2 regions of the Absicoccus intestinalis genome follow, and region 1 is predicted to be linked to the other one. Evidence: riboswitches for the same ligand, from Rfam matches in the RefSeq annotation. Region 1 holds a riboswitch; the other holds the start of a gene.
The links. Region 1 has a riboswitch for lysine ahead of lysA (diaminopimelate decarboxylase). Riboswitches for the same ligand answer to the same signal wherever they lie in the genome.

Region 1 (15,832 bases):
AACATCTTCATCATATGTTACCATATGAAAAATGGGTAAAATATAAAGATTGGAGCAAACAATGACAACAAAAATCATAATTGCGGATGATAATGCCGATATTCGAGAAATCGTATCGGTGTTATTGTCGAGTGAAGGCTATCGCGTGGTTGCAGTGCCAGATGGGAAAGCGGCGTTGGAACACATGGAAGAAGATATTGATTTGGTCATCTTAGATGTCATGATGCCTGATATGGATGGTTATCAAGTTTGTCGAAAAATTCGACAAATCAGCAATGTTCCCATTTTGTTTTTGACAGCCAAAGGATTGGATGCCGATAAGACCCTTGGCTTTTCCTTTGGGGCGGATGACTATTTGGCCAAACCATTTTCCTACAATGAATTGACAGCCCGGGTCAAGGCTTTATTGCGACGGTATCAAATTTATAAAGGCAAAGCACAAGATCATCATCCAACCCCCTCGCTTTCTTGTGAGGGATTGACGTTGGATCCAGCACAGAAACAAGTGCTGATCGATGAAAAACGGGTGGATCTGACCGATACGGAATGTGCCATCTTACAACTTTTAATGACCAATCGTGGACAATTGTTCTCTGCTGCCATGATTTATGAAAAAGTATGGGACGAACCGTATTTTTATTCCGCTAATAATACAGTCATGGTCCATATTCGCAATTTACGCAAGAAGATCGAACAAGACCCGGATCATCCAAGATACATTCATACCGTTTGGGGCAGGGGGTATCGTTTTGATTAAGCGTTTGTACTTCTCGCTTCTTTTAGGGATCGTATGTTTTGTATTGCTTTATCCTTTGCATGCGATATGGCTAACCAATGAACCAGAATTTAAGGTCGAACCATTGGTCGATCAATTAAAACAAGCTTCTTTTGATACGTTTCCATCCCTCTTGGAAAAACATACGCAACAAGCTGGCTTTTATGTGGAATCCAATGAGCAATTTCTTGTCGTGGGAACCGTGTATGATCCACAACAATCATATGCATTTACGGATGCCAAGGGACAATCGGTCTTTTTGGTGGTTTGTCCGACCCAATATCAAGCCGCGCATTTATGGAGCGGGATGGTAGCGGGTTGTTCTCTAGCCATTGGCTATCTTGGTTTTCGCTTCACTTCAAAAAATCATTCGATCCATTTACCGGCTTTTTATGAACGACAAGGCTTGGCACAAAAACTATTTCTTTGTAGTGTGGCAGCCATTGGCATTTGTTTCGTTGCGTATTTAGGTACGTATCGCATCAATCAAGTATGGATCCAATGGTATCAAGAAAATGTGACGCAACAACCAGATATAACTCCTTTCCAAAAGGAGTTACGAAGCTATGCCAAAACGGTTTCATTAACGACGAAAAATAAAAGGATCATTTCACAAACCATTCAAAAGCAGATTGATTCACAATATAAAAGTGTCAGTATTGCCAATGATCAAAAATGGATCAATATTGATCCAACTTGGAAACCAAAAGAATTAAGTCAACATGTAGATAGTGATACCTATGGTTTTTCTCATTCATTTTTGGTTCAATGGAAGAATAAAAAGACATGGGTCTATGTGAATACCTATCCAGAATTGTATTGGCTCAATAAGATGATGATTGGAGAAATGGCCATTATCTTTTCTTTTTATGTTTTGATCCTGTATGCCTTTATGAAAAAACAAGTACGGATCATTCAAACATTGACCAATGACATTGCGTATTTAGAAAATGGGGATTGGTCCCATCCCATTCAAGTCCATGGTCAAGATGAGTTAAGTCAATTGGCTCGACAAATGGATGAGATGCGTTTGTATACGTATGAGAATATGCAGACAGAAAAACAGGCCATTCAGGCCAATCATGATTTGGTCACATCCATGTCGCATGATATTCGAACACCACTAGCGACATTAAAGGGGTATTTAGAAATATTGTCGCTAAAAAAAGGGGAAGAAGCAAGGCAAGAACAATATATTCAGCGATGTTTGAAAAAGACGGATGAATTGATCGATCTATCCGAGGCTTTGTTTAAACAAAGTCTACATGTGGCCGATCAAGAGAAGATGTATATAGGTCGGATCCGGATCTATGAAATCATGGCTTTATTGAAAGATCAAATCGAAGATCTAAAAAAAAGAGGATACGATATCCAGTTGACCGAAATGGAACCACAAGGATCTATCCAAGGAAATCTACCTTTGATCCATCGAATCTTTGATAATTTATCTTCCAATATCATCAAATATGCAGATAAAAAAAGGCCGGTACATATCTTGATCAAGATCGAGAAAGGGGAATTGTATATCCGGTTTGAGAATTTTATTGCACCGAAACAAGATGTGGAAAGCAATCATATTGGTCTACAAAGTGTGCAACTCAGCATGAAACAGATGCATGGCACCTATTTTTGTGAACAAACCAAAAATTATTTCTTGATCGTATTGACCTTTCCATTATGTGATGAAAGAGCAATCACCTAGATCGATAGGGATAGCTCTTTTTTTATCTTGATTTCGATGTAAAAGCCAGCCAAGACAAGGCGCTTGGGTTTCATGTTTCTTTAAAATGCCATCGTAAGGGGCAATGGCAATCAAATCTTTATAAGAAAGAGCACGATTCATTACTATGATGAAGTACCTCAAATCTGTTCGATTTTTGGCCCAACTTTTTTTGGGGGGATAGCTCAATGAAACCCTTTCGATTGAAAAAGGTTGATAGGGTATATATTTTGAACCTTTCCATAATGAGTCATCTCGGAAGGAGAAAGGGTTGTTTTGTTTAACGTGTCCAAATGGGATGACGCAATTGTTGATAGATGGTCTGGATACTTTTTAAAGGAGCATGACTAGCGCGTGCATAGAGTTTGGGATCATTTAAACGGACCATCAATGTTTTGGTCTTGCGAGGATGATGCAGAATATAATATTTTTCTAAATGCTCACTGGCACTGGTATGGATCCGTAGATTGGTTTCCTTTAAATACGCTAAAAAATCATCGATAGCTGTACTATCGATGTACCAAATGGTATCAATGGAATGATCCGATACGATGGCAATTCCTTTATTGGTGGTCAGTACTTGTTTCTTCGTAGCCATTTGATAACGCAAATACGCTAAATATTGTTCGTGATTGAGGATAGGGGTTCCTTCAAAATGATCCATAAATGCAGTATAGATATCATAGGAATCATGAAATGTCGTTGATACGTGTGTCGCATTTCCTTTTTTATGGGGTTCGATCCAAGCCACTTTGCCATAGGTTACGGGTTGAAAACGATAATTTTCGAATAATTGCGGAAAATCCGTTACACAATAGGTCAACACATGATTGTAGTGGCTTTGTTCCAATATGACTTTTAATAAAGCCTTAAAATGGCCGTGTTGCCGATGATTGGGATGGGTACAAGCTAAACAGATTCCAAGAGCCGAAACCCTATGATCGCCCAATTGGATCTTGGTTGGTATGGTTTGGATCAAACTGATCAAATGATCATTTTGCCAATAGCCATATAAATGATGAGGATCGCATTGATGCATCATCCAAGCTTGTATTTGATGAGGTTCCCATTGGATCATCGATACTTCCAAAAGTTGCTGGATATCCTCTGTCTGATTGGTAAATGTGGATATCATTGGTCCTCCTCATCGTGTTCCGTATATTCGGCATCGATCGCATCCGGATTGCGTTTTTCTGATTGGACCGTTTTCTTTCTTTGTTGCCAAGCACCATATATAAGCGAAACGATATAAAGGACCAATAAAACGGGCAATAAGAAAGGCAAGAATTGAATGAGAAGGATCATGAGGGCAAACAATAGGATATAAGTATAAAAAAATCGCATAGACTCTCCTTTAGATGGGGGTTTCCCATTCCATCTGACCAATGGCTATGGGATGAATCGATCCATTGGACATTTCTTGTAGATCGGGTGTGATATCCCGATCCGTTACATATTGATACGTCACTTGTTCGTTGTATTCTTTGGATGTGATCTCAATTTCATGGGTACGAAAATACGCATCCAACTTACCAATCAGATCATAGCCAAACGTAATGGTGTATTCTTCCAATCGTTTGGTTTCGGATTTGGTGGCTTTATCCAAGGCTTCTTTGACACTGGAACTATAGGCGCGAACCAAGCCGCCTGTTCCTAATTTGATGCCACCAAAATATCGAACCACGACCACAAAGATGTCTTCCATCTGGTTGTGTAATAAGACATCCAACATCGGATGACCAGCTGTTTGACTGGGTTCTCCATCATCATTGGAACGCACAATGTTGCCAATGATCATTGCCGTACAATAATGACGAGCTTGGGGATGTTGTTTTTTGATTTGTTTCAAAAATTCTTTGGCTTCTTGTTCGTCATTGGTTCGATGCAAATAGGTGATGAATTTGCTCTTCTTGATTTCGATGGTATGGGTCACATCTTCCATGATTCTCATAGACTGATTCTACCATGCCAAGGACCGTTTTGTCCTTTTTTTTAGGAAACATAGAAAAATATGATTATATGGTTAAAAGAAGTTTGAGACCGATAGCGAGGTGAGAGAATGGAATCCTATGCACAAACAACACGGGTATTAAAAGCTTTATCGGATCCAAAGCGATTGGAAATTGTCGATCGATTGATGGAAAGAGAATATTGTGCTTATGAATTGTTACCTTTATTTGAAGTGACACAACCCACTTTATCGCATGATATGAAAGTATTGAGTGAAGTCGGTGTGATCAAGCAACAACGAAAAGGAAAAAATGTGGTTTATTCTGTGAATCGAGAAGTTTTAGAAGATGTCGTGCATCATCTGAATGTGATCATTTCAAAGTGAATGATTTACAATGATCAACGAAAGTGATACACTAGGTTCAAACGATAGAGGCGCAAAAAAGACACCATAGGAAGGGAGTCGGCAGATGTTGATTTTCTATGGTAGCGATTTTGCCGAACTACATATGCAGGCATGGATATGTGGTGGGCTTGCAGAGAAGATCTGTAAGACTGTCTACCTTTGGTAGGAGAGCTATCTGATTGCCTTTTATGTAACCAGTAAGATAGCTCTTACTGGTTTTTTTGTATGAAGGAGGAAAGTGATGTTAGAAATTGGTGGCGTGAGAGTGGATACTCTCGCAAAAACATATAAAACACCCTTGTTTGTCTATGATGAAGATCAATTACGATCTCGTTTACAGGAATTTGCGACCTTGTTTCGATCCCATACGATGGAAACGGGAATCTTATATGCGTCCAAAGCCTTTAGCTGCAAAGCCATGTTGCGATTGGTCAAAGAATATGGCTTGTGTTTGGATGTCGTATCCGGAGGCGAACTGTATACCGCAAAAGCCGTTGATTTTGATATGTCCAAGGTTTATTTTCATGGCAACAATAAATCCAAGGATGAATTGGAAATGGCCATGGCGTATGGCGTAGGTACCATCATTGTTGATAACTTGATGGAAGCGCAAATGCTTCATGAAATGAGTCAGACTATTGATCATACGATCCATGTCTTGCTTCGTGTCAATCCCGGTATTGATGCACATACCCATAAATACATCGTAACGGGACATGTCGATAGTAAGTTTGGCATTTCTTTACTACAAGAAAAAGAATTGGTCGAAGTGATCAAGACCTTTGATGAAGATGAACATCTATCGTTTGATGGTTTACATGCCCATATTGGATCGCAAATTTTTGATAAAAATGCGTTTGTCGCCGAAATTGAAAAAATGTTTGGCTTTATCAAACACCTAGAAGATACCTATGACATCCATTTAAACACGCTGGATCTAGGCGGTGGATTTGCGGCCACCTATACATCCGAAGATCACCCCATTCCTTTGGATGAAGTTTGTACGACCATTCTTTCCCATTGTGAAAAACAAAATCAAGCATTGGGTCTATCCATTCAAAAGATCTTGATCGAACCGGGCCGCAGTGTGGTGGCCGAAGCCGGTTCTACCCTTTATACGGTAGGATTTATGAAACAAACACCCAATAAAAACTATGTCTTTGTGGATGGAGGCATGGCCGATAATATCCGACCAGCTTTGTATCAAGCCAAATACAATGCCGATATTGCCAATAAAATGGAGGCCCCAAAAGATACGATCTATACCGTTGCGGGTAAAGCTTGTGAATCCGGTGACATTTTGATTGAAGGCATTGCCTTACCAAAATGTGAACCCGGCGATCTTTTGATCACCTATACAACCGGTGCCTATGGCTATGCCATGGCTTCTCACTACAATAAAAACCCTTTGCCTGGCGTTGTCTTTTGCCGACAAGGAAAAGTGCGTGAAGTGATTCGTCGTGAATCTTATGCGCATTTGATCGATCTCGAAACCGATGAATAAGAAAGGATGTGTTTTCAATGATCAAAGGTTCTATTGTTGCATTAATTACGCCATTTCATGAAGATGGCAGCGTTGATTTTGATAAATTAGGTGAATTGTTGGAATTCCATGTGGCCAATCATACCGATGGCATCTTGGTTCTAGGAACAACCGGTGAATCCAGTACCATGACCCATGAAGAAGACGATGCCGTTGTCCGCTATACGATCGATAAGATCGATCATCGGATTCCCGTTGTGGTTGGAGCGGGTTCAAACGACACCAAAACCGCAGTGGATAAGAGCATAAAATATGAAAATATGGGTGCCGATTATTTATTGATCATCACTCCTTACTACAACAAGGCCAATGAAGGTGGCATGATCGCACACTTTACCACCGTTGCTGATTCCGTCCATACCCCGATCATTCTCTATAATGTACCGGGTCGTACCGGATGTAAATTGAGTGAACACGCCGTAGCCGTCTTATCCCAACACCCAAATATTTGTGGCATCAAAGAAGCCAGTGGCGATATCAGTTATGCCACTCGCATTTCTCGTTATCTCAACGATGATTTTGTGATGTATTCCGGGAATGATGATATGGTCGTACCTATTCTTTCCTTGGGCGGTTCTGGCGTGATTTCGGTCTTTGCGAATACCAACCCCCAGGAAGCCCATGATATGGTACAAGCCTGGTTGGAGGGTGATTTAAAACAATCCTTATCCATCCAACAAAAATACTTGGATTATATCCATGCCTTATTCTGTGAAGTCAATCCTATCCCTGTCAAGGCCGCTTTAAACTTGATGGGCAAAAATGTGGGTGGCTATCGTTTGCCACTGTATCCAATGGATCCAAAAAATCACGATCATTTGGAAGCAGAAATGAAGAAAGTAGGCATCATCGCATGAAATTGATCATTGGTGGCAACGGAAAAATGGGCTCGCTCATCAAAGAAACTGCACAAAATTTAGGCCATACTGTCTTGGCGAATGTGGATACATCCAATCTGGATATTTTAGATCAAATCGAAACGGCCGATATGATCATTGATTTTTCCCATCGCGATAATTTAAGTTGGATCCTGGATTATGTCCAAGCGCATGATTGTGCCTTGGTGTATGGAACGACCGGTTTGGAGGATGATCAAAAAGAACAATTGGTCACTTTGTCAAAATCCCATCCCGTCTTCTTTTCGGCCAATTATTCGTATGGTGTGGCGGTCTTTTCGGAAATCCTGAAAGTCGCTGTTCCTCTTTTAAAAGATACGTTTGATATGGAATTGGTCGAAACCCATCACAATCAAAAGGCCGATGCCCCCAGTGGTACGGCCAAAGCCATCCTGGAAATCATGAATCCCGATGGTGCCTTCAAAGAAGTCTATGGTCGTCATGGCCTGATTGGTCCGCGTCAAAAGGAAATTGGTGTGCATGCTTTGCGTGGTGGCACCGAAGCTGGGGAACACACCGTGCACTTCTTTGGGGATAATGAATCCATCACTATCACGCATCATGCGACCAATCGGCAGATCTTTGTGAATGGCGCATTAAAAGCCGCTGCCTGGCTCGAAAACAAACCAGCTGGATTGTATGGCATGAACGATCTTTTAGGAGTCGATCACGCATGAAAATTGCGATGATCGGGCGCGGTGCCATTGGCACTTTGTATGGCCAATTGTTTGAGCAAGGAGGGCAAGATGTCATCTTTCTAGTGGATGAAACACGTAAAAAACGTTACGAAGCCGATCCCTTGATTTGTAACGGCAAAAGCGTAGATTTTCACTATGAAACCCAAACAGAACCTGTTGATCTTTTATTTCTTGCCACCAAATATGCCGGTCTAAACAGTGCCATAGCCTTGGCTGGCCCATCGATTGATGCGCATACGTTGATCGTTTCGGCCTTAAATGGCATTCGATCCGAAGACGAATTGCGCCAAGCCTTTCCGAACAATTTGGTGATTCGTACCATTGTCCAAGGCATGGATTCGACCTATTTACAGAATCAATGTACCTATCATGTGGTGGGGGAATTGGTATTTGGCCCAGATGATCCGGATCAAAAAGAAGCCTGTCAACGACTGAATCAATTGTATACGAGTTGTGCAATTCCTCATCGATGGGTCGACGATATCATCAAAGAACAATGGAACAAATTGATGTTGAATTGCGGCCTCAATCAAACATGTGCTGCCTATTATACAACATATGGTGGGATCAAGGTCGATGGCCCGCTCCAAGACATCTATATGAAAGCCATGTTGGAAGTCAAAGCGGTGGCCAATGCCCAAAACATTGCCATTACCGATGCGGATGTACAACATTGGTTCGAAGTGATGAAAACCATGTCCAATGAAGGCATGCCCAGCATGCGACAAGATATCATTGCCCATCGCAAGACCGAGCTGGCCTTATTTTCTGGAACGGTCGTTCCCATTGCCAAACAGCTTGGCATCCAAACACCGGTATTGGAAGATCTAGCCAAACGGATCCAAGCCATAGAAGCGGCGTTCTAAAGAATATTTATATAGATTAGAAAAAGAAACAATGCATAGAACTTTCACAAATCAAGAGTTTTTAGCTATAATAAAATTCTGAAAGGGGAAGGATCATGTGTGAATTGTTTGGCTTTTCGGGAAATACCTATCAAGAAATGAATGACTATTTGGATGTGTTCTATTCACATAGTGTACGTCATCCTCATGGCTGGGGATTGGCCATCTTGGATGGGAAGGTTTCACGCGTAGAAAAAGAGTCCAAACAAGCCTCGCGCTCTTTCTATTTGGCTGAACGCTTATCCGAGCCGATTTATGCTCGGACGTGTCTTGCTCATATTCGCTATGCGACCGTAGGCGAAATGAAACGCAATAACTGCAACCCCTATCGCTGGGTCGATCGATATGGTCGCACCTGGACGATGATCCATAATGGCACGATCTTTAACTATGAACCTTTGAATCAATATAAGAAAGTCCAAGAAGGAGAAACCGACAGTGAACGGGTCCTTTTGTATATTGTGGATGCGATCAACCGCAAAGAAATTGAATTAGGCAAAGAATTGAATCAAAAAGAACGCTTTGAACTCTTGGATACCTTAGTTTGTGACGTATCCAGAGGGAATAAATTAAATTTGATCATCTATGATGGCGACAATTTCTATGTCCATACCAACGAAGCCCATACGCTTCATCAATTAGAAACACCAGAAGGACGCTATTTTTCGACCAAGCCTTTATCGGATGAAGATTGGCAACCCGTCCCATTGACCCAGCTGTTGGCCTATCAAGATGGCGAGTTGGTCTATCAAGGCACCAAGCACCATCATGAATATATCTTTAATGCCGATCAATTTAAATCCATTGGCGGTGAATTTATTGATTTTTCCAATCTATAAGAAATGGCTCATGTCCATTTCTTTTTTGATGGAAATGATTTAGAATAAATACACATAAGTAAAGGATGATCATATGACAAGAATTGGTTTAGTATGTGAAGGCGGCGGCATGAAATGTGCCTATGGTGCTGCCATCTTAGATAAATTTTTAGATGATGATATTTCGTTTGACTATTGTATTGGCGCCTCAGCAGGCAGTGCCAATCTTGCCAGTTACTTAGCCGGCCAACGCGGACGAAATATTCGATTTTATACAAAATGGATCAAAGATCCCGAATTTTTTGGTAAAAAAAGTTTCTTAAAAACCGGTGATTTATTTGGTCTTCAATATATATATGGAACCTTGACAAATTCCGATGGAAAAGATCCCATCAATTATGCAGCCATCATCCAGAATCCCACGCAATTTGAATTGGTGGCCACGGATGCGAAAACCGGACAACCGGTTTATTTTGATAAAACGGTGATGAAACAAAATGATTATCGAGCCATCATGGCTTCCAGTGCCATTCCGGCAGCGTGTCATCCTGTTCAAATTGGCAATGGCCATTATTATGATGGCGGGGTATCGGATGCGATTCCTTGTCAAAGAGCCTTGGATCAAGGCTGTGATAAATTGGTCGTAATCACATCCAAGCCACGGGATTATGTCAAAGAACCCGAAGCCCATAAGAAGTTGTATCATGCTTTGTGTGCCAAATATCCAGCTACGATCAAGGATCTGGATCGTCGACATATCATGTATAAAAAAGAACAAGATTTGATGTTTGATTTGGAAAAACAAAAAAAAGCCTTTATTTTTGCACCTAGTGAACATTTACCAATGAGCACCACATCGATGGATCCCAAAGAAAATGAACAATTGTACTCCTTAGGCATGTATGATTATGTGAAATTGAAAAAAGCCTTGCAAGCTTTTATCGGGGATGCCCAATGAAAACAAAGATAAAGACGATCCTTTGTATTCTTTATCTTGTGGTGATGTTTTCCTTGATCGTTCATTTATTGGAACAACCCTTTGATATTTTTCATCGCTTTGCCTGGGTCTTGATTGGCTTGTATATGTGTGATGTTGTCGATGTGATATATAAAGATAACCGTTTGATCCAATCCTTTGCCATTACTTTAGGCTTATACATGTTGTATCAAGCATGGATCCAACTCTATACGATGTTGACCATACCATCCCTGCTTTCCTTGCTCTTTACGATTTGCCTTTTGGTTCGTATCGTGCTGTGTTTTGTACCTTGGAAACAATGGAAGAAGAAAAAGTATCGCGGCTATACCTTGTTGCGCAATTTGCCTTTGTTTGGGCTCTGTGTCATTTTAGAAATCTTGTTTATTGAGTCGGGAAACACCAATAGCTATGGCTTGTGGTGGATCGAGATCCTCTTGCCTCTGCTTTTTGTGTTCTTTGCCTGTGAAGACCTCCAGCTCAAGCACCCTACGATCTGGATGGGAGGGAGTTGGATCAGCCATTTGGGACTGGCCTTGATCTTCTTACAAATGATTGGCCAAATATAGGTTGCCTGGAAACAGGCAATTTTTTTGCATTCGATTGGCTATATGGGCCTAGTTATGTTAGGATAGTATCGTGAAATTATTCACATGATAAATTATGGATACAAAAGTGAATGAATATATTGAAAAATTGGCATCTACCCATCAATTATCTTTGGATGCCTATGAATATTTGATCACCCATCGTGATGAAGAAGCGATGGAACTGGCCGCACGAAAAGCGCGGAATCTATCCCAATCCATTTATGGAAAAGCCATCTATGTACGTGGCTTGATCGAATTTACCAATATTTGTAAGAACGATTGTTTCTATTGTGGAATTCGTAAAGATGCACATTGTAGTCGATATCGTCTAGATATGGATGATATTCTTTCGTGTTGTGCAGAAGGCTACGATCTTGGCTTTCGTACCTTTGTCCTACAAGGTGGCGAAGATGCCTATTTTGATGATGATCGCTTATGCGACATCGTATCGCATATCCATGCTTCCTATCCCGATTGTGCCATTACTCTATCGGTAGGGGAACGAAGCAAAGAAAGTTATCAACGATTATACGATGCGGGGGCCCAACGTTATTTATTGCGCCATGAAACCGCCAATCAGCAACATTATCATCAGCTGCATCCAGCATCGATGTCGTTTACGCATCGGATGCAATGCATTCAAGATTTACGCGATATCGGCTATGCCGTCGGCGTTGGCATGATGGTGCAATCACCGTATCAAACGGCTCATCATTTAGCCCAAGATCTAAAATTTGTAGAGACCTTTCATCCGGAAATGTGTGGAATCGGTCCCTATATTACGGCTCAAGATACCCCATTTCATGATCAACCATCGGGCAGTGTGGAATTGACCTTGTATTTGATCAGTCTCTTGCGACTGATTTATCCGCCTATGTTGATCCCGGCAACCACCGCTTTAGGAACGATGGATCCTGTCGGACGGGAAAAAGGGGTATTGGCCGGTGCCAATGTGGTGATGCCCAATTTAAGTCCAGTAAGTGTACGACGCAAATATCAGCTCTACGACAATAAGATTTGTATTGGGGATGAAAGTGCACAATGCCGTCATTGTTTAGAAAATCGGATGGACCGTATTGGCTATACGGTCGTGACCGATAGAGGAGATATAAAAGTATGGGATTAAATGGAAGTTTATCGGCCAATCGCGTACATATCGCATTTTTTGGTATGCGCAATGCCGGAAAAAGTTCTTTGGTCAATGCGATCACAAATCAGTCGATGTCGGTTGTTTCGGAAGTCGAAGGAACCACGACAGATCCAGTTCGTAAAGCGATGGAAATTCTACCATTAGGACCGGTTGAGATCATCGATACCCCTGGCTTTGATGATGTCGGATCTTTAGGCGAAAAGCGCAAGGCACGCACCAAAGAAATCTTAAAAGAAGCCGATGTGGCAATATTGGTCGTAGATGGCCAAAAAGGTTTACAACCATTGGATGGCCAGTTGATCGATCTTTTTCAAAGCATGTCTATTCCGTATTTGGTGGTATACAATAAAGGCGATGTGGATACCTATCCTATCGATGGTCTATGGGTCAGTGCCAAAGAAAAAACCGGCATTGAACAACTGAAAGAAACCATTGGCCATTTAGCCAAAGATGTGGAATCCTCCAAAGTGATCGTTGGCGATCTGATCGATCCCGGTGATAGTGTGATCTTGGTCATTCCCATTGATGGCTCAGCGCCAAAAGGACGTTTGATCTTGCCCCAACAATTGGTCATTCGTGATATCTTGGATCATCATGGCTTGGCTTATGTTTGTCAAGATGATGAATTGGCTATAGCCTTGACCCATCTGCATCCGAAAATGGTGGTCACCGATTCGCAACGATTTGGACGCGTATCCAAAGTGGTTCCTGAATCGATCCCGCTGACTTCCTTTTCGATCTTGATGGCCCGTTATAAAGGCATTTTAAAACAAGTGGTCGAAGGGGCACAACACATCAAAAACTTGACGGATTCATCAAGAATATTGATTAGTGAAGGATGTACCCATCATCGTCAATGTGGTGACATTGGCAATGTGAAATTACCGCATTGGATCCATGAATATACCGGTTATACGGTTCCTTATGATCTTTCTTCGGGAAAAGACTTTCCCGAGGATGTGTCCGATTATGATCTGATCATTCATTGTGGCGGTTGCATGTTGAATGAAAAGACCATGCAGAATCGGTTGAAACAAGCGAAAGCACAACATACGTATATGACAAATTATGGAACGGCCATTGCGCAAATGCATGGTATCTTAGATCGTTCCATTGCACTATTTGACATCTAACTGTAAGGATTTCCAAGCAGAAAGCTGTTTTATCACAGACTCTTGGAAGGAGTCTGTTTTTTTTGGAGGAAAATATGGAAAATAAACGATTAGGCGTCATTGCGATCGTGATCGAAGATCTCGAACAAGTCGAACAAGTCAATGCTTTGATCCACGAATACAATGATTTGATGGTAGGGCGTATGGGCATTCCCTATAAAGAAAGAAATATATCGGTGATTTCTTTGATGGTCGATGGAACCACCGATCGTATCAATGCCTTAACAGGCAAATTAGGCCGATTGGAAAGGGTACAAGTCAAATCCATGTTGACGAAGGTGTAGAAATGAAAAAAATCGCAATTTATGGAAAAGGGGGCATTGGGAAATCGACCATGACTAGTCATTTGGCTGCCGCCATGGCGAGTCTTGGCTATCGCGTGATCCAAATTGGTTGTGATCCCAAAGCGGATTCCACCATTAACTTATTGGGTGGCCATCCGTTGGAACCGGTCATGAACTATCTACGAGAACACGATGAAGACCCCACCTTGGAAGATATCATGAAAATTGGGTTTGGCGGGATCCACTGCATTGAAACCGGTGGACCCACACCAGGCATTGGCTGTGCCGGACGAGGCATCATTGCCACCTTCAATCTTTTGGATGATCTGGAACTCATTGAAAAAGTGAAACCCGATGTCATCTTATTTGATGTGTTGGGTGATGTAGTCTGTGGTGGCTTTGCCGCGCCGATTCGTGAAGGCTATGCCGATGAGATCTTGATCGTGACCAGTGGTGAAAAAATGGCTTTGTATGCGGCCAATAATATCAATACGGCCGTGAATAATTTTAAAGATCGTTCCTATGCACAAGTGCGAGGCTTGATCTTAAATCGTCGCAATGTGCCTTCCGAAGAAGAAAAAGTCCAAGCCTTTGCGGATCAAAATCACCTATCGATTGTTTGTGATGTACCCCGAAGTGATGCGATCAATGAATGGGAAGATCAAGGAAAGACCGTGGTGGAAGGTGATCCCCATTCGGAAATTGCCCAGATCTTTTTTGATCTCGCTAAAAAACTCATGGAGGATGCATCATGAATACTCAACCCTATTTTCAAACCATTGCCCAATTATCCCAAGCCAAAAAGATTCCAAGTGAATATATCCCGGCTTGTCATTTGATTTATTCTTCACCGGCAACTTTATCGTATAATTCACCCGGCGCTTTGGGATTTGGCGTCAAACGAGCTGGGCTGGTGATCCCAGAAAGTGTGATGTTGTTGATCAGTCCGGCAAGTTGTGGCCGAAACTCGACCATCCTTTCTGCACAGGAAGGCTATGCCAAACGCATGTTCTATTTATTGATGAGTGAAACCGATCTGGTCACAGGTCGCCATTTAAAAAAGATTCCCCAAGCCATCGAAGAAATCTTAGAAGTGTGTGATCCCAAAGTTGTGGTTTTGTGTATTACATGTGTCGATGCACTATTGGCCACTGACTTGGAACACATTGCCAAACAATGTCAAGAAAAAACGGGCGTCATCGTCGTTCCTAGCTATATGTATGCCTTGGAAAGAGAAGGGCGCAAACCACCGATGATGGCCATTCGGCAAACGATTTATTCCTTATTGCAACGAGATCGAATCGATCCACACATGGTCAATTTGATGGGCTTCTTTTCGCCTGTCGATAGTGAATTGATCGATTTACTTCAAGCAGCTGGTCTTTCGACGATCAACCAAGTTAGTGAAATGAAGACATTGGAGGAATATTACACAATGGGGCGTGCCAATTTTAATTTGGTCTTAGATCCCGAATCGATTTTTGCGGCCGAAGATCTCAAGAAACGATTGGGTATGCCCTATATTGAATTGCCACGCTTATACGATGTGGAAAGAGTCCATCGTCTGTATCATTTGTTTGGACAAGCCATTGGCGTAGAAATAGGCGATGAAAGCGATTATTTGGAAACCAAAGAAAAGGTAGATCGGGTCGATCTAACGCATAAAAAGATCTGTATTGGCGAAATGTGCAATGCGAATCCGTTTGAATTGGCATGTGCCCTATCGCAAAAAGGTGCGATCATTTGTGAGATCTTTGCGAATGTGACCGACTACGATAAACCATGGATTCAGCGATTGGCACAAATAGCTCCGCAAACCAAAGTCTACACGGGCATTTCACCAACCATGATCCATTATCAACCTCGTACTGATATTGATTTTGTGATTGGCAAAGACGCATCGGACTATTATCCAGAAGTACCCGCTATTTTGTGGAATGCCGAAATCC
Region 2 (15,832 bases), on a different contig from region 1:
GTCATCTTGTTTCTCTTGATGGTATATGAATTATTGTATGTTTTGATCAAGAATTCGCATTATGCCGTTTTTGGTTCCTTATTGATTGTATTTTCACCTTCTATGCAATGGTGGTTTTGCCCACATATGTATGATGTATTCTTTTGGGCCACCACACTGTTTGTAGTCGGATACTATTTTTTTACAAGTCAAAAAAACTGGCAAAAGATTGGATTTACCCTATTAGCTATTTGTGTATTAACCGGCTTTGTATTGGCTTTGTTCCCATCGTGTCAGATTCCAACGGGCTTGCTCATGCTGGCTTTGTTGATTGTTTGTTTGTATCGAGATCGAAATCAATGGTCTTTTGAAAAAAAGGATGTGATTCGTATTTTCTGTGTTGTGGGCGGTGTAGTTCTGGTATTGGGACACTTTGTCTGGAATGCACAAGATCAAATCAAACTTTTGTACAATACCGTTTATCCTGGAAGACGCATATCTACGGGCGGAAATTATCAACTTTATGATTTGTTTTCGAATTTTCGAACGCTGTTTACGCCGTATCGAGATCCTTCGACTAGTAATTCGCCGGAACTAAGTACATTCAACCATCTAGGGCCATTCTGTATGATTTATTTTCCATATCTATGGTCAAAAATGAATCAAAGTCAAGATACAAAAGATAAACCAGTCGGTATGACTTTATTTGTTGTATTATGCATTGAAATCTTCTTTATGTTGATTGGCTTTTCGGAAACATTTGCGAAGATTACTTTGTTCTCGTATATCAACCGAATGAAAATTGTTTATGGATTTACGGCGACGCTATTCACGATTTGGACAATGTATACGGTATATCAAAACAGGAAGTATTTAGACAAAAAAGTCAATGCGATATATCTTATTGCATTTACAGGTATGATCTTATTTGTAACAAAAGCAATGATCGATCCTGCCTTGATGCGACATACGATCGTATATTATTGTATTGCTTTGGGATTTGTAGGTTTAGGTGCATTTCTTATCTTTTCGTATCAACAAGCATTGATCACGACCTTTCTCGTGTTGATATCGATCACGTCAATGACGGTCAATCCAATCGTTCATGGAACAGCATCAATCTATAATCATGCGTATTCACAATTTATACAAAGCATCGTATCCAAAGATGATAGTTATTGGTTAGTGGCGGATTCTGCTTATTTGCAGAATTTCACGATGGCCAATGGCGCAAAAGTATTAAATGCGGTAAACTTCTATCCGGATTATGGAAAATGGAAGAAAATTGATCCGAAACTAAAAAATGATGCATATTATAATCGATATATACACATGAATTTGACGTTGACCACAGATCAGACCAAATTTCAATTGATCACACCGGATTCGATTCAAATCCAATTGAATGTCAATGACTTAAAAAAATGGCATATCAAATATTTAGTGACCAATGAAGATATTTCTACATTGTTGGCACAAACAGATATTCAATCCAAAAGTTTGTACCAAATTATAGGTGGTGAGAATGTATATCAATTGTCGTATTGAAAGAGAGAAGGAATTGATTATGGATATAAAAGATAAGAAAATTGCTATATTGCTACCTTGTTACAATGAAAGTTTGACCATTGCTAAGGTTGTTCATGATTACAAGGAAGCTTTTCCAAGTGCCGATATTTATGTATATGACAACAATTCAACGGATGGTACCGATGAAATCGCACGACAGGCAGGTGCCATTGTACGATATGAATACCAACAGGGAAAAGGCAATGTCGTACGTAGTATGTTTAAGGACATTGATGCGGATGTCTATGTCATGGCTGATGGAGATGATACCAATCCGCCTGTACCAGAAATGGCACAAATGATCTTGGATGGAAAGTGTGATATGGTCATTGGTGATCGTTTGTCGTCTACGTATTTTACAGAAAATAAACGACCCTTTCATAATACCGGCAATCGTCTAGTTCGTTCTTTGATCAATCATTTATTCAAGGTCAATGTGAAAGATATCATGACAGGAAGTCGGGCATTTAGTTATGCCTTTGTGAAGACATATCCGGTCTTATCGCAAGGTTTTGAAATTGAAACAGAAATGACAATTCATGCTGCTGCTCATCACTTAAGTATGGAAGAAGTTCCAGTTGATTATCGTGATCGTCCGGAAGGTAGTGAATCAAAATTGAATACATTTAGTGATGGTGCCAAAGTATTAAAGACGATTGCACGTTTATTTAAGGAATATAAGCCAAATGTATTTTTTGACATCTTTGCATTAATTTTTTTGCTCATTGCTATTGGTTTTGGAGTGCCTGTATTCCAAGCTTATTTTAGAACTGGCCTTGTTGAAAGATTCCCGACCTTGATCTTTGCTGGTGTGATGTTGATCATAGCCATCTTGCTTTGGATCACTGGTGTCATTTTACAAGTCATTGTTAAAAAGGATCTCCAAATGTTTGAATTGATTTGGATACGGACCAAACGTGAAGAATCTCATTAAACAGTTATTTCGTTTTGGCATTGTCGGGGGTATTGCTTTTCTGATTGATTATTCGGTATTATTTATTTGTACAGAATATTTAGGCATCTATTATTTAATATCCTCATTTATTTCATTTACAGTATCAACTGTTTTTAATTACATCGCAAGTGTACGATGGGTATTTGATGTCGACCAGAAAAAAAGCCAAGGACGAAACTTTGTATTATTTATTGTATTTAGTGTGATTGGATTAGGAATCAATCAATGTATCATGTGGTTTGGTGTGGAAAAATTAGATCTTTACTATATGTTAGTAAAGATTGGTGCAACAGCCATTGTCATGGTATTTAATTTTGTGACGAGAAAAATGTTTTTGGAGTAGGTGATGATGTGAAGAAATTACAATATTTGTTATCATTTGCGATTCTGCTTTTTGGGATATGTTTTATTGGAATTGTTCTCCTTTTTTCAAGTTATAAGTTTACAAACATAAATAAAATACAACAACATGCCATTGAGTCGGTAGCTATTATTGATTCAGAGGGTTTATATCCATCTGATTATATATCGGGTACGACACGTGATAATTTTACTGATTATTTAATGTTTCGAACCGCAGCCTATGAGCAACAACCAGATGAATCGAATTTAAGAAAGGCAATGGGATGTTATCGATTGAATGCAAAAGAGAATATGTCTGCAACAAACGTGTTGACATTGACGAATCAAAAACAATTCTCAAAATTAAAAAAGCTTGATTATGCTAGATATTGGCACGGATATTTGATTTTTTTGAAACCATTATTAGTCTTTCTGAACTATACTGAAATTCGTGTTGTATTGCTGTTATTCATTTTTTTGTTGCTATCTGCAATTGTGGTGCAGATGATGCGATTTCACTTAAAACAATATATTGTACCTTTTTTATTAGCATTATTATCGTTGAATATTCAATTAATTTATAAATCGTTACAATATTCAACGGTAATAACACCAACACTATTTTTCATTTATTTACTGATTAAATATAAAGATAAAATAGTAGACACGAAATATGCTTTTTATTTATTATTTATTTTAGGGACAGTAATTAACTTTTTCGATTTACTTACCTATCCAATTGTAAGTTTGGGATTTATTTTATGTTTCTATCTTATATTAAGTGAAAAAGAAAAGATTGGCTTATTTTTTGATACTTTTCGATTAAGTTTGGCATGGTTATTTGGATATGCAGGAATGTGGTTGATGAAATGGACAGCCGCATCCATCATTTTAAAGCAAAATATATACAAAGAGGCACTCCAAGCAATTGTATTTCGAACAGCTACTAAATTAGGAGACATAAAAATCACGTATGGAAATGTTGTATCTCTAAATGTGGGACAAATTTCTAATATTCTGAAATTTATAATTTTTGTATATGTAATTAAGAAGTTAATTGAAATAATAATTCTATTAATTCAAGCTACAAAAAAAGATAGTTGGAAGATAAGTTGGAATTGTATGATATTTCTTGTAATAGCTTTGTATCCATTTGTTTGGTACTTTGTTTTAAAAAATCATTCGTATATTCATAATTTCTTTACGTACCGTAATTTATCAATTACCGTTTTATCTTTACTTTTTTTATTACAATTTGCTTTAAATGCAATTAAAAATACAATCAAGGAGGAAAACACATGAAATTTTTAGTAACTGGTGGAGCTGGATTTATTGGTGGTAACTTTATGCATTATATGGTCAATACATATCCAGAAGATGAATTTGTGAATTTGGATAAGTTGACCTATGCAGGAAATTTGGAAACTTGTAAACCCATTGAAGATAAACCCAATTATAAATTTGTGAAAGGTGATATTGCCGATCGTGATTTTATCTTTCAATTGTTTGAAAAAGAGCATTTTGATGTTGTTGTGAACTTTGCAGCGGAATCTCATGTCGATCGTAGTATTGAAGACCCTGAAATCTTTGTAAAGACCAATGTGATGGGAACCACTACATTATTGGATGCTTGTGTAAAATATGGTATCAAACGATATCATCAAGTGTCTACGGATGAAGTTTATGGTGATTTACCTTTGGATCGTCCGGATTTATTCTTTACGGAAGAAACGCCAATTCATACTTCCAGTCCATATTCTTCGGCAAAAGCAAGTGCAGACTTGTTTGTATTGGCTTATCATCGCACATATGGTTTACCAGTTACAATTAGTCGTTGCTCGAATAACTATGGACCTTATCATTTCCCAGAAAAATTGATTCCATTGATCATTTCACGTGCTTTGAATGATGAAACCATTCCTGTATATGGAACGGGAGAAAATGTGCGTGATTGGTTGCATGTCTATGATCATTGTACGGCCATTGATTTGATCATTCGTAAGGGAAGAGATGGCGAAGTATACAATGTGGGTGGACACAATGAGCGTACAAACCTACAAGTTGTGAAAACGGTATTGCATGCATTGAATAAGCCAGAAAGCTTAATTACATTTGTTGCAGATCGAAAAGGTCATGATCTTCGTTATGCCATGGATCCAACCAAATTAGAAACTGAATTGGGATGGAAACCAAAATATACATTTGATACTGGTATCCCACAAACCATTCAATGGTATTTGGATAATAAAGAATGGTGGGAAAACATCATTAGTGGTGAGTATCAAAACTATTTCCAAAAAATGTATGTGGATAAAGGAAGAGCAGAAGAATAATGAAAGTATTAGTAACAGGTGTAGCTGGTCAATTAGGCCATGATGTCATGAATGAATTGGCATCACGCAATTTAGAAGGATATGGTACGGATCTTGCAGAAACATATGCAGGCATTCAAGATGGAACCAGTGTTTGTCGTGCACCGTATGTATCTTTAGATATTACAGATGCACAAGCCGTTCAAACAGTGATGGATGAAGTGCATCCAGATGCCGTTGTGCATTGTGCAGCATGGACAGCCGTTGATAAAGCGGAAGATATGCCAGATGTCGTTCGTAAAGTGAATGCAGAAGGTACGAAGAATATTGTGGATGCTTGTAAAAAACAGGATATTCCCGTGATGTACTTTTCAACGGATTATGTATTCAATGGTGAAGGAACCAATCCTTGGATGGAATATGGACACCGTGAACCATTGAATGTGTATGGACAAACCAAATATGAAGGGGAATTAGCTGTTGAAAGTTATCCAAAACATTTTATCATTCGAATTTCTTGGGTATTTGGAAAGAATGGAAATAATTTTATCAAAACGATGTTGCGTTTAGGGAAAGAGCGTGGTGCCGTCAGTGTTGTCAATGATCAAATTGGTATGGTTACCTATACTTACGATTTAGCTCGTTTAGTGGTAGATATGATTCAAACGAAAGAATATGGAACCTATCATGCAACCAATTCCGGTGATTTTATTAGTTGGTATGATTTTGCCAAAGAAATCTTTAAACAAGCCGGTATGGATGTACCAGTAACCCCAGTGGATAGTAGTGCATTCCCAGCCAAAGCCAAACGCCCTAAGAATAGTCGTATGAATCAAACCGAATTGGACAAACACGGATTTACACGTTTGCCTGATTGGCATGATGCATTGGCACGATATTTAAAAGAACTGAAGGATTAATGAAAAAGGTCAGTAAAAAATGGTTTACTGACCTTTCGTTATGTAATTTTCATAAATCGAAGCTGGATTTTTACAGGCATTGTAAAAAAATAACGTATCATTTAAAATAATGTACAAATACTAAAGAAATAAAAGGATTGCAATGGAGTAATAAAAATGGATAGTGGATATAATTTAAAAAAAATACAAGAAATTGAATTAGAAATATTAGATGAAATCATTCGTATTTGTGATAAATATCAAATAAAGTATGACTTGGAAGGTGGCAGTTGTATTGGTGCCGTTCGTCATAGTGGTATGATTCCTTGGGATGATGATATTGACTTAGGTATGTTACGTAGTGAATACGATCGTTTTGTTGCTGTTTGCAAAAAAGAATTGGATGCATCTCGTTTTCTTTTTCAGGATATGAATACAGATCCCAATTGTGGATTGATTTTTGGAAAAGTTCGTCGAAAAGATACGATCCTCAGTGAGACTTATTCACATCAGCTTTCTTTTCATCAGGGTGTTTGGGTCGATATCTTTGCATATGATAATGTTGTGGATGATGATTCACAACGTATGAAAGAAAGAAAAAAAATAAAACGGTTACAAAATTTATACATCATTCGTTGTGGATATAAGTGTCCAGAAGGTGCTTCACGAGTGGAAAAACTAGGATATTTTTTGATAAAACCCTTTACCTATCTTTTTAGTTATAACTATTATGTTACTCATTTAAATCAAAGAATGAGAAAACATAATACTGAATCTTGTTCATATGTTTTTAACTATGGTGGTGCCTATCCAGACAAAGGTTTATTTTCAAAAACATTATTTACAAATTTGATCAATCATGAATTCAATGGTCGTCAAGTAAAGATATTTAAAGATTATGACTTATATTTAACCCAATTATTTGGTGATTATATGCAATTGCCACCAAAAGAGAAACGAAATGGTGGTAGTCATATTGTTTTTCAGTTTCAAGACAATCGAAACACAAGGTCATCATGAAATGACCTAGTGTTGAAGAATATATATAAAAGTGTTAAAGTAACCGAGTAAAAGTTGAGGATATATATGCAAGAAAAGTTCATTTTTTCTTATTTAAACAAAGATCAAAACGGTTTGTTTCGTGATTTGACATTGACGGCTAACCAATCGCTTATTGAGTTTTGGCCGTCTCATAAACAATTTAAACATTCCTATCAGAACATTATAAAAGATATATTCTTGAGCAAAAAAATCAATTCTTTCGTGACCATGCCATTCCAGTCTTTTTTTTATTACCTTGATAAGTATCCATTCACTTCATCTACAATTTATCATGTCATCATTCCGTCATCGAGTATTTGTTATTATTCAATGAATTATCTAGAAAAATTGAAACAAAAATATGAGAATGTATTTTTATATGCTCTTTTGACCGATTCATTAGAGGCGAATTCACCACATTTGAATTATGTCAGAGATAAATTATCTTCAAATGTTTGGGCTAAAGTTTTGACATATGATAAATATGATGCTAAGAAATATGGATTTACTTGGTTCGGTTATACATACTATTCATCCTTTGATTTTGTATCACCTTCACAACAAACATCTGATTTATATTTTGTGGGATATGATAAAGGAAATCGAGCATCTTTGATTGGTAAAATATTTGATACATTAGAATCACAAGGTGTAGATTGTAATTTTAAAATGGTATCGAATCATGCGGATACATTTGTAAATGGATCTCAATTGGCTTATACAAGAAAGAAGCAAACATATCCTGAAGTCGTTGCTGATGTCAAATCGAGCAAGTGTATTTTAGAAGTTTTACAAGAACATCAACAAGCGCAATCGATACGATATTTTGAAGCTATTGTGTATAATAAAAAACTATTAACAAATAATGTACATATTAAAGAATTACCTTATTATGATCCTCGATATATGTATTATTTTCAATCGGTGGATGATATTGATCCATGTTGGATAAAATCCGATTATACAGTAGACTATAAGTATCATGGTGAGTTTTCACCTGTGCACTTAGTTGATTTTATTAAACAATTAGAAAAGGAGAAAGTATGAATTATGCCATCATTTTAGCCGGCGGAGTTGGTCAGCGAATGCGAACGTCGGGGTTGCCAAAACAATTTTTAAAAGTTTTTGGGAAACCGGTCATCATCTATACATTAGAAAAATTTGAAATGTGTAAGGACATTGATAAAATTATTATTTCTTGCAATGTAAATTGGTTAGAATATATGCAGGAATTAGTAGATACATATCAATTAAAAAAAGTAATTTCTATTATTCCAGGTGGAAAAGATCGTCAAGGCAGTATTGAAAATGGATTGCGAGAAATCGAAAAGAATGGTGGAATCAATACCGACATTGTGGTCATTCATGATGGGGTACGACCATTGATTGAAATGTCGATCATTTCTGAAAACGTTCGTGTTGCCAAAAAATATGGCAGTGCCATGACCGTAAAACCGGTCATAGAATCGGTTGTTATCACAAATAAAGATACAGCTACTTTTAAAGATTTTAAAAAGCGAGATGATACATATAGTTTAACATCGCCACAAACGTTTCAATTGTGTCAATTAAAAGATGCTTATCAACATATGGTCAAAGAAAATGTAGAATTTCCTATATTAGATGCGGCACTGGCATATACCTATTTGGGAAATTCTATCCATATCGTTAAAGAGAACAACAATAATATAAAAATCACAACACCAGAAGATTATTATATCTTAAAAGCTATGTTGGAATTGGAAGAAAACAAATATGTTTTTGGAATTTAGGAGGATATATGGAAAAAAGAGATTTAGATATTATTCTGAATAGCCCAGTAAATTGGCGCATGTATCAAGACAAAACAATTTTGGTCACGGGTGCAACCGGTCGTTTAGGACGCTATATCGTCGAAACCTTGGTTGATGTGGATCTAAGGTATAACTTGAACTTGCGTGTAGTTGGTTTAGCACGGTCTAAAGAAAAATCACAAATGGTTTTTGGAAATTTATTAGAATTTCCAAATGTATCTTTTTTGTATCAAGATGTGAATACACCGATTGATTTTGATAGCGATATACATTTTATTTTCCATACAGCTGGACCGGCAGCGCCAAGAGATTTTAAAGAGAATGCTGTTGAAACTTTATGGGCACATGTAAATGGCACTCATAATGTTCTTGAATGCGCAAAGACGCATCATACGGAAAGAGTCTTTTATATTTCAACGGTTGAAACATATGGTGAATGGAAAGAAGAAAGAAATATTACTGAAGAAGACATGGGACCTTTACGCAATTTGAATGCTCGCGCATGTTATCCAGAAGCTAAACGTCTTTGTGAAACAATGTTGGCTTCTTATAAAGAGGAATACAACGTAGATTTTTGTGGCGTGCATTTCTCACATACTTTGGGGCCTGGTATCGTATTAGATGATGGACGAGCTTTTGCCGAATTCTTACAAAATGCGTTACGTGGGGAAGATATTGTTCTTCATTCGGATGGCAGTGCGATGCGAACATATACGTATGTTGCCGATGCTATGAATGCTGTATTCTTAATTATGGAAAGAGGCGAAAGCATTCTCTATAACGTAGGTGCCGAAGAAAATTTAATCAGTATCCGTGATTTAGCCCATTTGATTGCAAATTTATCTCCATCCGAAAAGACACAGGTGAAGTTTTCCGAAGAAGCAAGCAAAATGCCATATTTACCTTTTAAACTTGCCATTATGGATACATCTAAGGTACGTGACTTGGGATGGCGTCCACAAGTTGATAATGAACATATGTTTAAGTGGACATTGGAGTCTTTTCTATAATGTATAGTGTAGCTGTTTTAATGAGCACATATAATGGCGCTGCATTTATTGAAGAACAGATTGAAAGTATATTTCAACAAAAAGACGTAAAAGTTACACTTTTTGTGCGTGATGATGGATCCAATGATGATACCATTGCGATAGTTCAAAAATATCAGCAAGACCATCCCATCACAATTTTACCATTTGATCAAAATGTGGGACCTGGCATGAGTTTCATGAAATTGTTATTTCATGTGATGGGAACCGAAAAGAATTTTGATTATTACGCTTTTTCGGATCAAGATGATATTTGGTTACCAGAAAAATTGATACGTGGCATTGAAAAAATAGGAAAGGGTCCTACTTTATATTGTTCCAATCAATGGTTGTATTGTGATGGAAAAAAAGAACAATTACGTTATGATTTTATTCCGGATCAAACACTAGTTGGCCATATTTCAAAAAATGATTTTTCAGGGTGCACCATGATCATGAATCGTTCGATGGCTCAATGTGTAGTTTCCATTCCTTGTCCACCAAAAAGTCTATTGGATCATCGTATGCATGATGCCTGGATTGCGCTAATCGCTATATTGGTTGGTCAACTCGTTTATGATCCAAGATCCTATATTTTATATCGTATCCATTCCAATAATACAGTTGGCATTCAGAAAAGTTCTTTGAGTGAGCGAATTAAAGATGTAACTGGAATGCATACAAATAAATCAAAGTATCGAAACATTCGAAGCAATACGGCCAAGCAACTATTAAAAGGAGATTTGTGTTATAAACAAGAAGATAAAGAATTATTGTATTTATTAGCAAATTATCAAGCCGATTGGAAAATTAAAAATCAGTTGTTAAGAATAAAGTCCATTTATCAAAAAAGTGGCGAGTCATCGATTGTATATAAAATGAAAGTTCTAGCAAATATCATTTAATAGTGGGAGGAATACCTTGCAACAAAAAAAGTCGATTCAAGTAAATGCTGTATTGAATATCATTAAGCAATGTTGTGTTATTGTTTTTCCTCTTATTACTTTTTCTTATATTACCCGTGTATTGGGAAGTGGAAACTTAGGAAGATATAGTTTTTCCGATTCGGTGATTCAATATATCATTGCCTTAGCTAGTTTAGGCATACCAACATATGCCATTCGGGAAGTATCACGAGTGCGTAAAGACCCAGTACAAATGAAGAAGTTGACCGATGAACTTTTTTCAATCAATGTCATCATGATGATTTTGTCTTTGGTGTTGTTATTCTTATTAACAAAATTTATCCCAAGATTGAATCGTGAATCTGTTTTATTGGCCATTCTATCTATTAATGTGATTTCGAGTACCCTCGGACGAGACTGGATCAATAATGTATTTGAAGATTTTTTCTATTTGACTTTACGATATATCATTATTCAAACCGTTTCGATGATCTTTATACTAACCTTAGTAAAAACAAAAAATGATTTAATTCTATATACGTGGATCATGGCATTCTCATATTCTTTCAATTATATTTTGAATATTTTTTATACACGAAAATATATATCCTATGGATTTACATTTCATTTAAATTTAAAGACACATTTAAAGCCCATTATTTATTTGTTTTGTATTACCATTGCAGGCATGATCTATGTGAAATCAGATATCATCATTCTTGGTTTTTTTCGACCAGATAGTGAAGTCGGTGTATATTCGATTGCTTCCAATGTATATTCAGTCATCAAATCCCTTCTAAATGCTGTTATTATTGTGGCCATTCCAAGAATATCTGCATACTTGGGCGACAATGATAGAAAGAATTATATGTCCTTATTAAGTGGATTGCGAAATGTACTGTATGTATTTATTATCCCTAGTATCATCGGACTGTTCTTTTTGAGTAAGGATATTCTTTCTATTTTGGCACCAAATTCATTTGCGTATGGATATATCTCACTTCGTATCCTTTGTTTTGCATTATTTTTTGCGGTATTTGGATGTTTTTATTCACAAGCTGTTTTAGTTCCAAATCGAAACGAAAGAAGCTTCTTTTATGCAACCATCATCTCTGCCATTGCGAATATTGGTTTGAATTTTATCTTGATTCCTTTATGGGGACTGAATGGGGCAGCGATTACTACTGTTTTGGCAGAAGGAATAGTCGTCCTCATTTGTAAGCGAAGTTCGATGGATTTGACAGATCAATTTCGAACGATGAAAATAATTCCTGTTTTGTTGGGCTGTGCGAGTATTATGGTGATTTGTTATTTCTGTCAAGCATGTATTGGCTCACTCATTCTTCGTATCTTATTTTCGGTTATTTTTTCTGTTTTATCCTATGGACTTATTTTACTGATGGGTAAAAATGAAGTGGCTATTTCCGGTTTGAAAATGATTCAAGCAAAATTAAAAAGTAAACAGAGATAGATGTATTTAGCTGGAATTATTCATTTGGAATGTTTAACCTATGCTATACTATAGATGCATTAGGAGGAATTCTTATGAAGTGCATGCATTGTGGTCATGAACTCAATGGAAATGAAAAGTTTTGTCCCAATTGTGGACAACCTGTAGATATACAAGTAGAAAAAACGGTTGAAGAACAAAATTGGTATTTTGTCGAAAATAATGAGTCCAAAGGCCCTTTTACGGAATCGCAAATGAAAGAATTTTATGATGTGGGACGGATCAACGAGTTGACCTATGTATGGCATGATGGACAATCGGATTGGGAATCCCTAAAAGCTTCAAGTTTATCTTTTGGCGAATCGCAGGAAACAAAAGTGGATGGATGGTTTTTCATCGATCTTCACCAAAACCAGCATGGCCCTTATACAAAGGCGCAAATGAATGGTTTTTTAGCCAATAATACCATTGGTGCCAATACCTATGTTTGGCGGGAAGGCATGGCGGATTGGGACACCTTAAATCATACCGAATTGTATAGTCGATCCATGTATCCGCAAATACAAACCAATGGATCCGCATGGATCAAGCATCGAAGCATTCTTTCTTGTATCTTGTTTAGTATTTTTACTTGTGGTATCTATGCCATTTATTGGCAATACAGCATTGCTCGGGATACGAATATCCTGCTTCGGTCCAATGGCTATCAAGAAGGAACAAGCCCGGCACAAGTTGTCATTTTTTCCATGATCACCTTTGGTATATATGGTATTTATTTTGTATATAAAGTGGCAAAAAACATGAATCAAATCGATGAAATGTATGACAACAATGCCATATTGTATGTGATCTTAAGCATATTCGGACTATCCATTGTGGCCTATGCGATCATTCAGGATAATATCAATCGTATGATAGATGCATAATCTATCCTTGACAATATGATTCACTGTTCTATAATATTGAGGTAAATCAGATGAAGATAGAGGCAGCGATGCGTCAGAGTATGAAATGGAGTTGGCAGACGGTGAAGTTTCAGAAAGGTAATCATCGCCGAAAGAAATAAAATGGCAATTTTATTTCTTGGGGTTCTAAGAAATACTTAGTTCACTCCTTCGTTGCAGAAGAGGCGTTATCTGAAAGCAAGGCATGTAGGCTATGTGAAGATAACACATAGCCTTTTTTCTTCATTTGTAGAAAAAGGAGAGAGAGAAATGAAAAAATTATTAACGGCAATCGCGGTCGCATCCTTAAGCATGTCTTTGGTGGGTTGTGGCAGTGGTTCTTCCAATTCAAGTGCAGATTCAGACACATTTACAGTAGGTATGGAATGCAACTATGCACCATTTAACTGGCAACAAAGTAAGAAATCATCTACAGCTTCCAAACTAGGCAGTGGAGCTGGTTATTGTGATGGTTATGATGTTGTCATGTCTCGTAAAATTGCGAAGAAATTAGGTAAGAAATTGGTGGTAAAGAAGATCAGTTGGGATGGTTTACAACCAGCCGTTGAATCGGGTGAAATTGATGCCATCGTTGCCGGTATGACTGCCAATAAGAAGCGTGAAAAAGGAATCGATTTTACAACACCTTATTATCAAAGTGAAACCGTCATGATCGTTCGTGCAAATAGTGAACAAGCCGGTTATACGAGTATTCAACAGTTCTCTGGACAAAAAGTCATGGGACAAAAGAATACAAACTATGATACGATTATTGATCAGATCAATGGCGTAAAACACGAGACACCAAAAGCAACGTATCCAGAATTGGTGGTTGCTCTACAAAATGGTGATGCCGATGGTATTCCAGCTGAATTACCAGTTGCCAATGGTATCGTATCTGCCAACCCAGATTTGACCATTGTACATTTTGCTGATGGTCAAGGATTTGATAATGATACATCTGTATCCATTGGTTTAAAGAATGGAACACGTAAAACAAAATACTTCAAGAAAGTGCAGAAAGCTTTGGATTCTATCTCTCAAGAAGAGCGAATGAAATTGATGGAAGATGCTGTTAAGCGTGCACCTACAGAAGACTAATAAAGTGAGGAGTAGATAGAATGCAAATTGATTTTGCGTATGCATGGCAAACATTAGTGAATTCATGGCCCATGTTTGCTTACGGAATTCGTTTAACAATGGAATTTGCCATTGTCGGAACTTTAGTGGGTTTACTTTTAGGATTGGTGGTTGGTGCCATCCACGCGGTCGAAATTGACCCTTTTGATAAACCTGTTACCCGATTTTTCAAACATCTTGGTCACATTATCACCGGTTTATATGTTTGGGTATTCCGTGGAACGCCAATGATGGTACAAGCCGTATTCTTGTATTATTTATTAAAACCAGCTTTGGGATGGACAGGCTTTACGGCTGGTATGTTTATCATTTCTATCAATACGGGTGCCTATATGGCTGAAATCATTCGTTCAGGTATTCAATCCATTGATAAAGGCCAAACAGAAGCTGCTAAATCTATTGGTATGACCAATACGCAAACGATGATGCAGATCATCTTCCCACAAGCCATCAAAAATACCTTTCCGGCACTTGGTAATCAATTGATTGTCAATATCAAGGATAGTTGTATGTTGAATGCCATTGCCGTTACGGAACTTTACTTCCAAGCCACTTCGATTGCCGGATCCAACATGCGTTATATTGAAGTCTATATGGTAACTGCTATTCTCTATTTGATTCTAACCACTATTGCAACGATCATCTTGAACTATGTCGAAAAGAAAATAAATCACACCGACAAAGTGTCCTTTAAAGCCAATGTCTAGGAGGAATCAAAATGAGTGATACAGTTATTAAAATTGAACATCTACAAAAACACTTTGGTAAACTCCAAGTATTGAATGATATCAACTTCCAAATCACCAAGGGACAAGTCGTGACGATCATTGGTTCATCGGGATCGGGTAAGAGTACGATGCTTCGTTGCATCAACTTATTGGAAGTACCTGATGGTGGAAAGATCTATTATGAAGGAAAAGATATCTTAGGTGGTGACTTAGATGTCACGAAATATCGATCCAAAGTATGTATGGTTTTTCAGAGTTTCAATCTTTTCAATAATAAAAATGTTTTGGATAATTGTACCATAGGGCAAATCAAAGTCTTAAAACGCTCCAAAGCCGAAGCCGAAAAGATTGCGATGGAACATCTAAAAACCGTTGGTATGGAATCCTTTGCTCATGCCGCAAGTACAACGCTATCGGGTGGACAAAAACAACGAGTTGCCATTGCCAGGGCTTTGTGTATGAATCCGGATGTCATCTTATTTGATGAACCAACCAGTGCACTGGATCCAGAAATGGTTGGTGGTGTATTGGATGTCATGAAAGATCTAGCCAAAAAAGGAATGACCATGGTCGTGGTTACTCATGAGATGCAATTTGCTCGTGAAGTCAGTGATTATGTCGTTTTCATGGATCAAGGTGTCATTGCCGAAGCAGGAGAACCCGAAGAATTATTTGGCAATCCAAAAGAAGAAAGAACCAAACAATTCTTATCTCGTTATTCCAATCGTTAACGTCGTAGAAATACGA

Region 2: another riboswitch for lysine. It lies ahead of MOZ64_RS06505 (transporter substrate-binding domain-containing protein); the one in region 1 lies ahead of lysA (diaminopimelate decarboxylase).

Annotation. Positions count from the first base shown of each region.
Region 1 is NZ_JALBUS010000001.1:152,612-168,443, reverse strand. Features, by position in the region: gene MOZ64_RS00855 (PIG-L family deacetylase) at 1-65, shown strand, start outside; gene MOZ64_RS00850 (response regulator transcription factor) at 62-757, shown strand; gene MOZ64_RS00845 (histidine kinase dimerization/phospho-acceptor domain-containing protein) at 750-2,477, shown strand; gene MOZ64_RS00840 (GNAT family N-acetyltransferase) at 2,776-3,630, opposite strand; gene MOZ64_RS00835 (hypothetical protein) at 3,627-3,839, opposite strand; gene MOZ64_RS00830 (YigZ family protein) at 3,850-4,446, opposite strand; gene MOZ64_RS00825 (ArsR/SmtB family transcription factor) at 4,555-4,830, shown strand; lysine riboswitch at 4,868-5,033, shown strand; gene lysA (diaminopimelate decarboxylase) at 5,093-6,355, shown strand; gene dapA (4-hydroxy-tetrahydrodipicolinate synthase) at 6,373-7,251, shown strand; gene dapB (4-hydroxy-tetrahydrodipicolinate reductase) at 7,248-7,967, shown strand; gene MOZ64_RS00805 (ketopantoate reductase family protein) at 7,964-8,854, shown strand; gene MOZ64_RS00800 (class II glutamine amidotransferase) at 8,950-9,732, shown strand; gene MOZ64_RS00795 (patatin-like phospholipase family protein) at 9,806-10,669, shown strand; gene MOZ64_RS00790 (hypothetical protein) at 10,666-11,256, shown strand; gene hydE ([FeFe] hydrogenase H-cluster radical SAM maturase HydE) at 11,351-12,403, shown strand; gene hydF ([FeFe] hydrogenase H-cluster maturation GTPase HydF) at 12,394-13,560, shown strand; gene MOZ64_RS00775 (TM1266 family iron-only hydrogenase system putative regulator) at 13,635-13,883, shown strand; gene MOZ64_RS00770 (nucleotide-binding protein) at 13,886-14,638, shown strand; gene MOZ64_RS00765 (nitrogenase component 1) at 14,635-15,832, shown strand, end outside.
Region 2 is NZ_JALBUS010000008.1:45,478-61,309, reverse strand. Features, by position in the region: gene MOZ64_RS06570 (DUF7657 domain-containing protein) at 1-1,527, shown strand, start outside; gene MOZ64_RS06565 (glycosyltransferase family 2 protein) at 1,547-2,482, shown strand; gene MOZ64_RS06560 (GtrA family protein) at 2,466-2,846, shown strand; gene MOZ64_RS06555 (hypothetical protein) at 2,855-4,147, shown strand; gene rfbB (dTDP-glucose 4,6-dehydratase) at 4,144-5,178, shown strand; gene rfbD (dTDP-4-dehydrorhamnose reductase) at 5,178-6,077, shown strand; gene MOZ64_RS06540 (LicD family protein) at 6,234-7,076, shown strand; gene MOZ64_RS06535 (WaaS/CpsH family glycosyltransferase) at 7,143-8,144, shown strand; gene MOZ64_RS06530 (IspD/TarI family cytidylyltransferase) at 8,141-8,869, shown strand; gene MOZ64_RS06525 (NAD-dependent epimerase/dehydratase family protein) at 8,878-9,900, shown strand; gene MOZ64_RS06520 (glycosyltransferase) at 9,900-10,823, shown strand; gene MOZ64_RS06515 (flippase) at 10,840-12,294, shown strand; gene MOZ64_RS06510 (GYF domain-containing protein) at 12,369-13,199, shown strand; lysine riboswitch at 13,249-13,416, shown strand; gene MOZ64_RS06505 (transporter substrate-binding domain-containing protein) at 13,488-14,318, shown strand; gene MOZ64_RS06500 (amino acid ABC transporter permease) at 14,339-15,064, shown strand; gene MOZ64_RS06495 (amino acid ABC transporter ATP-binding protein) at 15,076-15,816, shown strand.